Regions from separate parts of the Sphingobacterium kyonggiense genome, predicted to be linked through region 1. Evidence: riboswitches for the same ligand, from Rfam matches in the RefSeq annotation. Region 1 holds a riboswitch; each other region holds the start of a gene.
What was found. Region 1 has a riboswitch for S-adenosylmethionine ahead of metE (5-methyltetrahydropteroyltriglutamate--homocysteine S-methyltransferase). Riboswitches for the same ligand answer to the same signal wherever they lie in the genome.
Positions count from the first base shown of each region.

Region 2: linked by a shared signal. The riboswitch ahead of metF (methylenetetrahydrofolate reductase [NAD(P)H]) and the one ahead of metE (5-methyltetrahydropteroyltriglutamate--homocysteine S-methyltransferase) in region 1 are both predicted to bind S-adenosylmethionine.
Region 3: linked by a shared signal. The riboswitch ahead of ABD676_RS06825 (O-acetylhomoserine aminocarboxypropyltransferase/cysteine synthase family protein) and the one ahead of metE (5-methyltetrahydropteroyltriglutamate--homocysteine S-methyltransferase) in region 1 are both predicted to bind S-adenosylmethionine.
Region 4: linked by a shared signal. The riboswitch ahead of ABD676_RS09010 (5-oxoprolinase) and the one ahead of metE (5-methyltetrahydropteroyltriglutamate--homocysteine S-methyltransferase) in region 1 are both predicted to bind S-adenosylmethionine.

Region 1 is NZ_BAAAZI010000004.1:332,255-335,404, forward strand. It holds gene ABD676_RS02555 (TonB-dependent receptor domain-containing protein) at 1-1,302, shown strand, start outside; SAM riboswitch class I at 1,476-1,575, shown strand; gene metE (5-methyltetrahydropteroyltriglutamate--homocysteine S-methyltransferase) at 1,648-3,150, shown strand, end outside.
Region 2 is NZ_BAAAZI010000012.1:84,931-88,080, reverse strand. It holds gene ABD676_RS15115 (SusC/RagA family TonB-linked outer membrane protein) at 1-583, opposite strand, end outside; gene rimM (ribosome maturation factor RimM) at 833-1,360, shown strand; SAM riboswitch class I at 1,505-1,605, shown strand; gene metF (methylenetetrahydrofolate reductase [NAD(P)H]) at 1,651-2,607, shown strand; gene ABD676_RS15100 (glycosyltransferase family 117 protein) at 2,764-3,150, shown strand, end outside.
Region 3 is NZ_BAAAZI010000006.1:444,311-447,460, forward strand. It holds gene ABD676_RS06825 (O-acetylhomoserine aminocarboxypropyltransferase/cysteine synthase family protein) at 1-1,261, opposite strand, end outside; SAM riboswitch class I at 1,518-1,630, opposite strand; gene ABD676_RS06830 (hypothetical protein) at 1,811-2,242, opposite strand; gene dapA (4-hydroxy-tetrahydrodipicolinate synthase) at 2,407-3,150, opposite strand, start outside.
Region 4 is NZ_BAAAZI010000007.1:28,962-32,111, forward strand. It holds gene ABD676_RS09000 (DUF937 domain-containing protein) at 1-200, opposite strand, end outside; gene ABD676_RS09005 (DUF2891 domain-containing protein) at 267-1,367, shown strand; gene ABD676_RS09010 (5-oxoprolinase) at 1,477-1,737, opposite strand; SAM-I-IV-variant riboswitch at 1,799-1,893, opposite strand; gene ABD676_RS09015 (hypothetical protein) at 2,114-2,578, opposite strand; gene ABD676_RS09020 (hypothetical protein) at 2,687-3,150, opposite strand, start outside.

The sequences.
Region 1 (3,150 bases):
GTAGGCGGACAGATTGATTTCAATGAGAAAACCGATAAATTCACGACAAATCACTACGGTCTAGGATTCAAAAATGAACGCATTGAAGGATTTGGTAAACTGGGTTATGTATTCCCAACCAATAAACACCGTAGTATTGGTTTACAATTATCAGCTAGTCGTTATAAGCAAGACAGTTATTTTGGATTAACTGGCTACGATAATGAGCAACAGTCTATGTATGCTAACCTTCTTTTCCAGGATATTTTTTCCAGTGTGGCCCATAAATACAAAGTTGGTGCTTCATTTCAATACGACAAATTCGATGAAGATTTAAGTCGTGTTAACAGCAGCAACAATTTTGCTTATCAATTTGGACGTAAAGAGTCTGTCGCTGGTGCGTTCTTAGAATATACGTACAGCCCGACTGAAAAGTTTGATGCTGTTCTAGGAATTCGTCAGGACTATAACAATCTATATGGTTGGTTTACTACCCCTCGTGCGGTATTACGTTACGAACCTATCTTAGGTACGACCTTCCGTATCAGCTCAGGACGTGGACAACGTACAGCGAATATCTTTGCTGAGAACCTAGGTATTTTTGCTTCCAGTCGCGAGATCCGCAACTTAGATCAATTAGCTAATGGATCCAATGCTTATGGTTTAAAACCAGAAGTTTCTTGGAACACTGGACTAATGTTTGATCAAAGCTTCCAATTATTTGGTCGTGAATCAGGTATTGCCATTGAATTATTCCACAATACTTTCCAAAATCAGGTAGTAGTGGATTTCGAAAATCCTGATCAAGTTGCATTCTATAACTTGGATGGAAAATCTTATTCCAACAGTTTACAAGCTGATTTCCGTTTTATGCCTGCAAATCACTTTGAGGTTCGCATGGCTTATCGTATGTTGGATGTACAGACTGACTATGAATCCGGCAAATTACAAAAACCACTTACGGCAAAACACCGTGGATTCTTAAACTTAGCCTATAACCTTCATTCAGGATGGAGTTTTGATTATACGCTAAACATGGTTGGCAAGAAGCGTTTGCCAAATACCAGTACAAATCCAGCGCCTTACCAATTGGCAAATCAATCCGATGCCTATGTGACTATGAATGCACAGGTTAGTCGTACATTCGGTAAGAACAAAAACTTTGACATCTATATCGGTGGAGAAAACTTAACAAATTTTTACCAGAAGGACCCAATCTTGGCTTACGATGATCCATTTGGTTCTAACTTCGATACGAATATGCTTTGGGGTCCAATCGCAGGACGTATGTTTTATACCGGTATCCGTTACCATATAAAATAATTCCATAGCTAATCAGAAACCATTACCCTCAGCTTATTTATATGAGCTGAGGGTAATTTTTTTGAGGATGAGGGTATACAGTTCACTTAAAAGCTCCTTGAATAAGAATGTGTAGCAACCCAATAAAAAAATATTTTCTTGCTATTATAAAATCTAATACATAACTTAGCCACCGCTTATAGAGAAAGGCAGAGGGACTAGACCCAATGAAGCCTTAGCAACCTGTCACTTGACAAGGTGCTACATTCTACCCCCGAAAGGGAAAGATAAGCTGGCCATACTAGCCCTTAGTAGCCTTCTCTTAGCAAACAACTTTAGTGAAAAATTAATTAAGTAGAATACTTTATGTTATTAACGAACAATTTAGGTTACCCACGTGTGGGCGCATTCCGCGAATTGAAGAAAGCTAACGAAGCTTACTGGGCGAAAAAGATCAGCGCGGAAGAATTATTGCAAGCAGGACTGAAAATCCGTGAAGGCAACTGGAAGACTCAAAAGGACGCAGGAATTGACCTGATCCCTTCTAACGACTTCTCCTTTTATGATCAAGTCTTAGACCTTTCTCTTACTGTAGGTGCTATCCCAGCACGTTACAACTCTTTGTTAAACAAAATCGACCGTCAGTATAACCTAGATTTATACTTTGCTATGGCGCGTGGTTTCCAAGAAGGAGGAGTAGATGTAACGGCGATGGAGATGACCAAATGGTTCGACACCAACTACCACTATATCGTTCCTGAATTCGTGAAAGATCAGTCTTTCAAATTGACTTCAGAGAAATTCCTTAGCGAATACAATGAAGCTAAACAACAAGGAATTGAAACAAAACCGGTAATCTTAGGTCCTATTTCTTACTTATTATTAGGTAAAGAAAAAGAATTTGGCTTTAACCGTATCGACTTAATCGATAAATTACTTCCGGTTTACGAAGAAATCTTAGCAAAATTGGCTGATGCTGGCGCGCAATATGTTCAGATCGATGAGCCATTCTTAGCTTTAGATATCGATGATGCAACCCGTGCGCTTTATGGTAAAGTTTTTGAAAAACTTGCTGCAGCAGCTAAAGGCATCAAATTAATCGTTGCTACTTACTTCGAGGCATTACGCGATAATGAGGATACGGCATTAGCACTTCCAGTACACGCGCTTCACCTAGACCTTGTTCGTGGTGAAAACCAACTCGACTCTATATTAGCTAAAGTACCTGCAAACCTAACCCTTTCTTTAGGTGTGGTTGAAGGCCGTAACATTTGGAAAAATGACTACGAGAAATCTTTAGAAAAAATCAAACAAGCTGTAGATAAATTAGGAAAAGACCGCGTATGGGTTGCTCCTTCTTCTTCTTTACTTCATGTTCCTTTTGATTTAGACAATGAACAAAACGAAGAATCTCTTCCTGCGGAAGTGAAAAACTGGTTAGCATTTGCTAAACAAAAATTAGCTGAAGTAAAAGACTTAGCTGTATTAGCTGAAGGTGATGTAGATGCAGATACGCAAAAACGTTTTGAAGCAAATAAAGCTGCAAACGAAAGCCGTCGTACTTCTCCATTAATCCACAGACCAGAAGTTAAAACTCGTGTTAGCAATATCACTGATGATGATGCTACTCGTACTTCTAAATTCAATGACCGTAAAGTTGCGCAACAAGCGAAGTTCAACCTTCCAGCATTCGCAACAACTACAATCGGTTCATTCCCACAAACAAAAGACGTTCGTAAATGGAGAGCAGACTTGAAAAAAGGATCTATCTCTCAAGAGCAATACGATAAAGAAATCGCTGAAGAAACAGAAAGAACTATCCGTCTACAAGAGCAATTGGATATCGATGTATTAGTACATGGTGAATTC
Region 2 (3,150 bases), on a different contig from region 1:
CTTGACCGCGAATTACCACACCACCACGTGATCCTGGACGGCCATTACCTGGTGCAACATAAACACCAGCAGCTTTACCGTTTAACATGTTCTCAACAGTAGGAGTCGTAATGTCACGAAGCTTCTCGCCCTTTACAGCCTGCATCGCTCCTGTTAAACTTTCTTTCTTCTGTTGGATACCGTATCCAACGATCACTACTTCATCAATCTCATCTGTTTTTTCAGATAGTGTGACTGACATGCTAGTTCCGCTTACAACACGTTGTAATTCGGAATACCCTAATGCTTGGAATACCAAGGTTTGACCAGGTTTAGCGTTGATGCTGAACTTACCAGCTTCATCTGTCGAAGTTGCTACACTAGGATCTTCCTTTACTCGAATGGTAACTCCTGATAAAGGACCGCTTGGTCCACTAACTGTTCCAGTTACTTGTTGTTGGTTCGCAACATGAACTAAGGAAGCAGTCCTTCCGATTTCATTAGCCTGTGTGAGAGTAGGACTAAGAAATGCTAAAAGTAATGCAGAGCCTATTGGGTAAATGGCTCTTGCAAACATAGGCGTGTAATTGCTTTTGTTTCTCATAACATATAGTAATTGTTAAATTTTTGACTCCTAAGAATCATAAATAGATTTATGAAGACCAATATTAATAGAATGTTAATTATGCGAAATAAAATAAATGAACTCAATCGATTGTCCTATTTAACGCAATCGTTTGTTTTTTATTGAATTGTATCATGTAAAATTTTTAGTAAAGTAAGTAATAGACTTTGAAAACATATTTATGAGTGTATTTCTAGAATCATTACCTTTGTGCTGAAATACTAAAAAATGAATAAAGATCAGAGTTTCTATATAGGTTATGTAAGCAAAACCCGCGGATTAAAAGGTGAAGTGCAGTTATTCTTTGAATTTGAAGATTATGCAGAATTAGATTTAGACGTCATTTTCTTGGAAATTGATAAGAAATTAGTACCATATTTCGTGGAGAATGTAAAACTTCACAATAATAGTACTGCCTATGCATGGTTTGAAGATATAGATCATATTGACAAAGCACAACCTTTGGTTCATAAGAAAATGTATTTGCCTATTGAGAAAATGCCAGAGCGTGATCCTGATGATTTCAGATACAGCGATTTAATTGGATATTTGGTAATTGATGAGCAAGAAGGAGAGTTGGGTGAAATTACACAAGTGCAGGAGATGCCACAACAATTTATTGCTACCATCAACATGGAAGACAAAGAAGTTATGTTTCCCCTGAATGAAGACTTTATAGTAGGTATCGATCCGGAAGAAAAAGTAGTGGTATTGCAATTACCAGAGGGATTAGTGGATATGTATTTGGAGCAGTAATCCATAATGATATAAGAATTTTAAGCCATTGGATTTCGTTCAATGGCTTTTTTTGTGGGTTTTATTGGACAATTTTCAGGATGTATTTCGTTTAATTTTAGAAATTCATTTTGAGATTAACGGACGAATAACGATATTAGCCCTCGCTTATAGAGAAAGGCAGAGGGAATAGACCCGCTGAAGCCTTAGCAACCTGACCCTTGTCAAGGTGCTACATTCTACCCCAAATAAGGGAAAGATAAGCTGAGACCAGTTTTCACTGCGTTTTCTCTAAGCCCTAATTGTATTATATGAAGATTGTAGATCATATCAAGAATGCCAATGGCAAGACCTTGTATTCTTTTGAGTTGTTACCACCAGCAAAGGGCCAGGGGATTCAAAGCATATTTAAAACCATGGATGAATTGATGGAGTTTAAGCCACCATTTATCGATGTTACTTATCACCGCGAAGATTACCTATATAAACAACATACCAACGGCTTACTTGAACGTGTTTCTTATAGAAAGCGTCCTGGTACAGTAGCTATCTGTGCCGCTATCATGAGTAAATATAAAGTTGATGCTGTACCGCATTTGATCTGTGGAGGTTTTACCAAAGAAGAGACAGAAAATGCCTTGATCGATCTTAATTTCCTAGGTATTGATAATGTTTTGGTGTTACGTGGCGATGCTCGTAAAGGTGATTCTGACTTTATTCCTACGGAAGGTGGACATGCTTATGCCATCGATCTATTGGAACAGGTAGCGGATATGAACAGAGGACAGTATTTGCATGAAGATATTGGCAGTTCGGAGAAAACTGACTTCTGTATTGGTGTTGCAGGATATCCGGAGAAACATTTCGAAGCACCAAACTTTAATACGGACTTTAAATGGTTGAAGAAGAAAGTGGCCATGGGTGCTGAATTTATCGTTACGCAGATGTTCTTTAACGTAGAAAAATACAAGGAATTTGTCACCAAATGTAGAGAACATGATATCCATGTCCCTATTATTCCGGGATTAAAGCCATTGACGACAAAAAATCAATTGATCACCTTGCCAAGAATCTTCCACTTGGATATTCCTGAGGACTTAAGTGATGCTGTTGAAGCTTGTAAAAACAACGCTGAAGTACGTCAAGTTGGTGAAGAATGGCTAGTACAACAGTGTAAGGAGTTGATAAACTTTGGAGCACCGGTATTGCACTTTTATACCATGAGTAATCCAGGACCTACAAAAAAAATCGTAGAAAAACTCGTATAACGAACTAACCAACCCTTATATATTACCCTAAAGACGGAATTACTTCCGTCTTTTTCTTTTTTCAGCATATCAGGTGTCGAAGCTGTTAAATAGTGTTAAGCCATCATGGTCTTTCAATTTACTTGGTTAATTTTATTAGCACAACTAACCACAAATATGAAATATAATAGAATCAACAATCTTTTAGGATGGCTTTGTGGTATCATAGCCTTTTTAATCTATTCCTTTACGACGGAGAAGTTTAGCAGTTGGTGGGATACAGGAGAATTTATTGCCTCGGCTTATAAATTAGAAATCGTCCATCAGCCGGGTGCTCCATTGTTTCTCATGCTGCAAAATGTGTTTTCTAATTTGGCATTAGGTGATGCCACTAAAATAGCCTATTGGATGAATATAGGTTCTGCAGTATGTAGTGGAATGACCATTGTGTTCTTGTTTTGGACCATTACAGCAATCGCCAGGAAATTAATCGCAAAAGGCGAAGAATTGGACTTTACTCAGCAAGTAAAGATCTTTGGTGCCGGTTTGGTTGGTGCTTTAGCG
Region 3 (3,150 bases), on a different contig from region 1:
CGATATGTTCAATACCTACAGACAAACGCAACTGACCTGGGTAAACTCCTGCTTTCTTTTGATCCGCATCACTTAATTGTTGATGCGTCGTAGCTGCTGGGTGAATAATTAATGTCTTTGCATCACCAACATTGGCTAAATGGCTGATCAATTCTAAAGAATCAATGAACTCATTTGCTTTTTCCACGCCACCTTTCACGGTGAATGATAATACTGCACCATAACCGTTTTTCAGGTATTTCTGTGCATTCTGGTGGTATGGGTGATTTTTCAATCCTGGATAGCTTACTTTTTCCACTTGCGGATGAGCATCTAACCATTGAGCTATTTCTAAAGCATTATCCACATGACGTTGAACGCGTAGGGACAGAGTTTCTAAACCTTGAACCAATAACCATGAATTGAATGGTGAAATGGCAGGACCAAAGTCACGTAAGCCTTCTACACGAGCACGAATAATAAATTGTATATTTCCAAAAGGACCATTCTCACCAAATACATCCGAGAATACTAGTCCATGATAACCCTCAGAAGGCTCTGAGAATTGCTTGAACTTACCATTGCCCCAGTTGTAATTTCCACCATCAACGATTACTCCACCAATGCTTGTTCCATGACCACCGATCCATTTAGTAGCAGATTCAACCACGATGTTCGCTCCGTGCTCTAAAGGTTTGAATAAGTAACCGCCTGCACCAAATGTATTGTCAACGATCAATGGAAGATCATGTTTTTTGGCAACTGCAGCAATCTTTTCAAAATCAGGAATGTTATAACTTGGGTTACCAATAGTTTCAACATAGATTGCTTTGGTTTTATCGTCGATTAATGCTTCAATTTTATCGGCATCAGAATCTTCTGCGAAACGAGCTTCAATACCCAATCGCTTGAAAGAAACCTTGAATTGATTATAGGTACCACCATAAAGATTAGATCCAGCCACAAAGTTCTCTCCAGATTCCAAAATGTTTGTCAATGCAATGAATTGAGCTGCTTGACCTGAAGATACCGCCAATGCTGCAACACCACCTTCTAGAGCTGCAATGCGTTTTTCAAATGCATCTGTTGTCGGGTTCATGATACGTGTATAGATGTTTCCAAATTGCTTTAAGGCAAAAAGGTTGGCACCATGTTCCGCATTGTCGAAAACATAAGAAGTAGTCTGATATAATGGTAATGCTCTTGAACCAGTAGTAGGGTCTACTTCTTGTCCAGCATGAACTTGTAGTGTTTCGAATTTTAGGTTTTTATTTTCTGACATGATATGTGTAATTTTTAATGTGATAAAATGAATTGTTTTGCTAGCCTTTTCTGTCTTTGAGGGAGGTCGTCTTGATTGCTGATGTATACTGTTTTCCCAGGCCTATGTTTAGGGAAGGTCTGATACATGAGGACGACTAACGCATTCGCGCTTGACAGACTGCTAAGCAAATAAGGGAATTTGTGTTTCTTACCGTCGGCTTTGCGACAGCACACAATAAATTAGATCTTGAAATTGTAATTGTCATAGTCTATTTCATTTATATGCTCCTAAGCATTATTGCTTCGGACAGGAATTGGCACCTTTTCAATTTTCTTGAAGGTTGCCAGTGGGTCATAGAGCCAGTCTCTCGCCACTTCTTTATAAATCAAGACCATTCATTTGGAAGGTGTTGATTAGTGTACTACGATTGAAGTACGCCGCAAATATAATGTCCACAATCAATATTTGCAATCTTTTTTTCAAAAAAAGAAGAGCTCTCTATCGATTCTTGTTTGAAAAGATGTCGATAAAAAGCTCTTTTATAAGTAGTTATTTGTCTTTTGAGTTCTAAAAACCCGAACGCGTAGGCTCGCGCATTTCGACTATTTGATCAACGATATATCTTGAATTTCCACGCCAAGGGATAACACCCTTATATTCTTTGTAATGCAAATCGAAAATTTTACCACTGTTACGTGTTAGGATTTGATAGATGGAATCTGACTCAATGGAGAATTCAAATTCATTGTTCGATAATCCAGTACTGGCACTCTGCGTACGCAATCCCGTTTGTATCAACTTTCCCTCGTAGGTTTTAAACAAATTCCCTTTCTTTACCGCAAAATTCAACTCCCCGGTTTTTACACCATCTCCAAAAACAAAATAATACTTCCAATAGAATGCCCCTGCAAGTACGATTAGAACAATTAGAATTAACCAGCTAAAGAATTTCTTGATTTTTGAAGGTCCTTTCTCAGGCAGTTGGTTTGACTTTTCCATAGTGTTTTTTTGATTTCGTTTGCAAAAAGAATACCTAAAAATAAGAACTCCATTACATTATCTAACTATAAAGCGTATAATTTTTTGAATTGTAGATATTCATGTAGACGAATGTGTGAATTTATAGAAAAAGAAAAGGCCCCAGTATAGGGGCCTCTTATATATTAAGCAAGAATGCTCATTTCATCTTCGATGGCTTGTTTGGTCTTTTCCGACACAGGCACTAAAGGTAATCGAACTTGATCCGTTCCGTAGCCTTTCTTTTCTAAGATGTATTTTACGCCTGCTGGGTTTCCTTCAACAAAACAAAGATCAATTATTTTTAAAGTCTCCAAATGTATTTTTCTTGCTTCATCAAAATTTCCTTCACGGCAAAGATGGGCTAGGGCAGAAACTTTCTTCGGATAGGCATTTCCTAAAACAGAAATTATCCCTGCAGCACCCATGGCCATCATTGGCAAGGTGATGGGGTCATCTCCTGAAATCAAAAGAAAATCTTTTGGTTTATCACGTAGGATTTCACTGAACTGCGCAAAAGAACCAGAAGCCTCTTTTGTCGCAACAATGTTTTTAAAGTCCTTTGCTAAGCGGATAGTTGTTGCAGGGCTCATGTTGCTCCCTGTTCTACCAGGAACATTGTATAATATGATTGGTAAGGGCGATGCCTCTGCAATTGCTTTATAGTGTTGGTATATACCTTCTTGTGTCGGTTTGTTGTAATATGGAGAAACCGACAAGATCGCAACATAATCCAAAACGTCAAAGTTTTTGATCTGCTCTACGATTTCTTGCGTATGGTTGCCACCGATACCAGCAACTAATGGGATACGTTTATTAACATGCTTCGAAGTAAATGCCCAAACCTGCTTTCGCTCAGCTTGACTCAGGGTTGCAGTCTCTCCGGTTGT
Region 4 (3,150 bases), on a different contig from region 1:
TGCTTGCTAGCCAAGGCCTGTTGAATACCATTAGCTTGCTCTGGGCTCTTTTGCGCATTGTAATTTAATGCAGACATCATCAAAGGAATTGCGGCAGAAACAACCCACTGCGTTTGATTTTTGTCTAGTCCAAGTTTTTCAGAAATCCCTTCTGTTGCTTGGGAGCCTATGCTGCCTGAAATTAGATCTGTAAAATTCATGTTTTGGTTTATTTTAATTATTAAATATTAAATTTACGAATCAAATATAGAGCCAAATACATTATTATGAAGAATATAGCCCTTAGCCTATTTTCATGTTGTACACTTTTGTTGACAGCATGTAATAGTACAGATAAAAATACAGCGCCAAAGCCAATAGAAGAAATCAAATTAACAGCCGATATTGCCAAATCTATATTCGCCCTTCCAACCCATTGTTTAGAGGTTGAATACCCGAATAAACTGGGACAAGTATTAGGCTCCGATGCCGATTTAAAATCACCAAAAACCTTACGACCTGTATTTTACGGATGCTTTGATTGGCACTCCTCCGTTCATGGCTATTGGTCCATCATCAAATTGATGAAACAATTCCCAGAACTGGATACGGATGGTAAAATCCGTGCTCTTTTGAACCAACATATCACTTCAGAAAACGTTGAAATTGAAAAAGCTTTTTTTGAGGATCCCAATAATTTGAGTTTCGAAAGAACCTATGGTTGGGCTTGGTTATTTAAATTGCAGGAGGAGTTACACACTTGGGAGGATGCTGATGCTAAACGTTGGGAATCGGCTTTAAAACCATTAGTGGATCTATTGGTAAAAAGATACCAAGAATACCTGCCTAAACTCGTCTACCCTATTCGCGCAGGGCAACATGATAACTCTGCCTTTGGATTATCACTTTCTTTGGATTATGCTAAAACAATGAAAGATCAAGCATTCATCAAAAGCATAGAGGATAATTCTAAAAGGTTATTTGCAAAGGATAACCTATGCAACTTAGCCTATGAACCTTCAGGCTATGACTTCCTATCACCATGTTTAGAAGAGGCCTTTCTAATGAGTAAAGTGTTGGAACCAGGACGCTATGATGCTTGGTTGAAAGCATTTTTACCGAGTCTTTATGAGTCTGGATTTCATTTGGAACCAGCAATCGTTAAAGACCGTACCGATGGCAAATTGGTACATCTGGATGGATTAAACTACAGTCGTGCAGCTTGTTTATTTGGAATTGCAAAAGCCGTTCCTTCCTTAAATCATTTAAAAGATTTGGCGAATGAACATCTAGCATTTTCTATCAATAATATTAGTTCCCAAGATGATTACATGGGCACCCATTGGTTAGGAACTTTTGCCTTATATGCATTATCCGAAAAACCTTAAATACTCCATATTATTATTAATTGGAAAAAACTCATTAAAGTTTTTCAAAGACGGTATTCCTAAAAATAGCGGCAGTTAGAGTTTATCTTCCTGCCGCAGATAGAACATTTTAATCCAACGGTACAAGTTTATTTGCTTCGAGGCGAACAGCAATACGTTGAATCTGAGTAAAACCATCTAGGCTATGAATAATAGCCGAGAGATCAATGCCTCGATTGGAGAGAGTCGATAACAAGGCATTCCGGAAAGCAGTCTTACTACTGCCCCAGTTGGAACGCACAAGCTCATTGTTTAAAATGACCAATTCTTGCGTAGAATAATGATGAAATTGCTCTACTAAATGTTGTTGAAAATCTTTTGTGTGTGACATACAATTCTTGTTTATTTCATTAAACCATCATTGCATCCAGAAAAGAAGGGTGTTGTTCCTATTATATTCGTTTATTTTGGCAGGAAACCCGTATTAATTTACCACCGCGGTGCCGACACTCGGTTGGTATTGCTTGCGCAATTCTGAATACTCTACAAACTTAGTAGATTATTTTTGAATTGACAATAGAAAAACAATCTTTTTTTGATTTATACTTGAAATGGGGACATTAAAAGTAGATTTTATAAAGTAAAATGGTTTACCAACATGCAGTTATTATACCTAAAAATCAAGCAATTAAACCTAGCTTCTACTGTGTATCTGTTAAAAAAAATGATTACAGAACTTAAAAAAATAAAACAATAGAAATTGCTATTTACCAAAACTCGGCAATGGGTAATTTATAAAATGTAGTATCTTTTGTTGATTGCCAAGGCGCCAAACCAAAAGACCAAGTCTTTTCTTTTTTATCTAACATTCGCGCAAAAGATTGATCACCCCAGCTATATTCCACTTTATAGGTTTGACCCGTATCATGAAGCTCCCCGAACATCCTGGGAGTTGAGGTACCTGAAACGCCATTGGTATACATAATCACCTTATCAAACTGCAGACTCGTACCTTCCGGTATTTTCTTAATCAGTTTAACTTCTGGATTTTGCAATTTTATTCGATCATGATACCACTGAAACGAAGGATTTAGGCTATCTAGAAGAACCACGGGATATTTAGAATCTACTGGTTCCTTCTCTTGAAAAAGCCATACTGTTCTTTGAAGATTTAATTTATCCCCTACATAGGCAGCAAAGGGTTGCATCTCACTGATATTCCGCGTTTTCATTTTAATTGTGCTATACAGTAAGAATCCAAAAAGCAGCAAACTAACTGTTATCACCAAGATCAAGATTCGAATAGCTTTCTTTCTTTTTTGCGCCATTAGTTAAGTCAGTTATTTTTTCTCTGTGAAATACATTTCCGTTAATTTGTCAGAAGATATCAAATTTAATTGAAATGATTCTTGGGAAGTAATATTGGCATCTATGGTTTGTTCTTCATAATCCGTAGAATTCAATTCCTGACTTGGTTTATGATGAGTGCTCATGTTTTTATTCATTGCGACTTTTAGTTGCCCTTGGTTATTTTCAATCACCTTAAACCAACCAAAACCTACTTTGGAGGCAACTCGCTCACCGGGTTTCATCGTTTCAAATCTTCCGAAGTACATATCTCCTGCCTTTGGTGTTTCTTGAATTGGAGTCACCTGATCGGCATAAGAGGGTTTTGGACGTAAGGAATCATACGTTAAATAGGCGAAGAAACCGATAAAAAAGAGCGTCATGATATAACCGACAATGGTCAGTTTAAATCGATAGGGAGCTGCAGGAACTTCATGCTCCTTTTGTTTGACCAAGG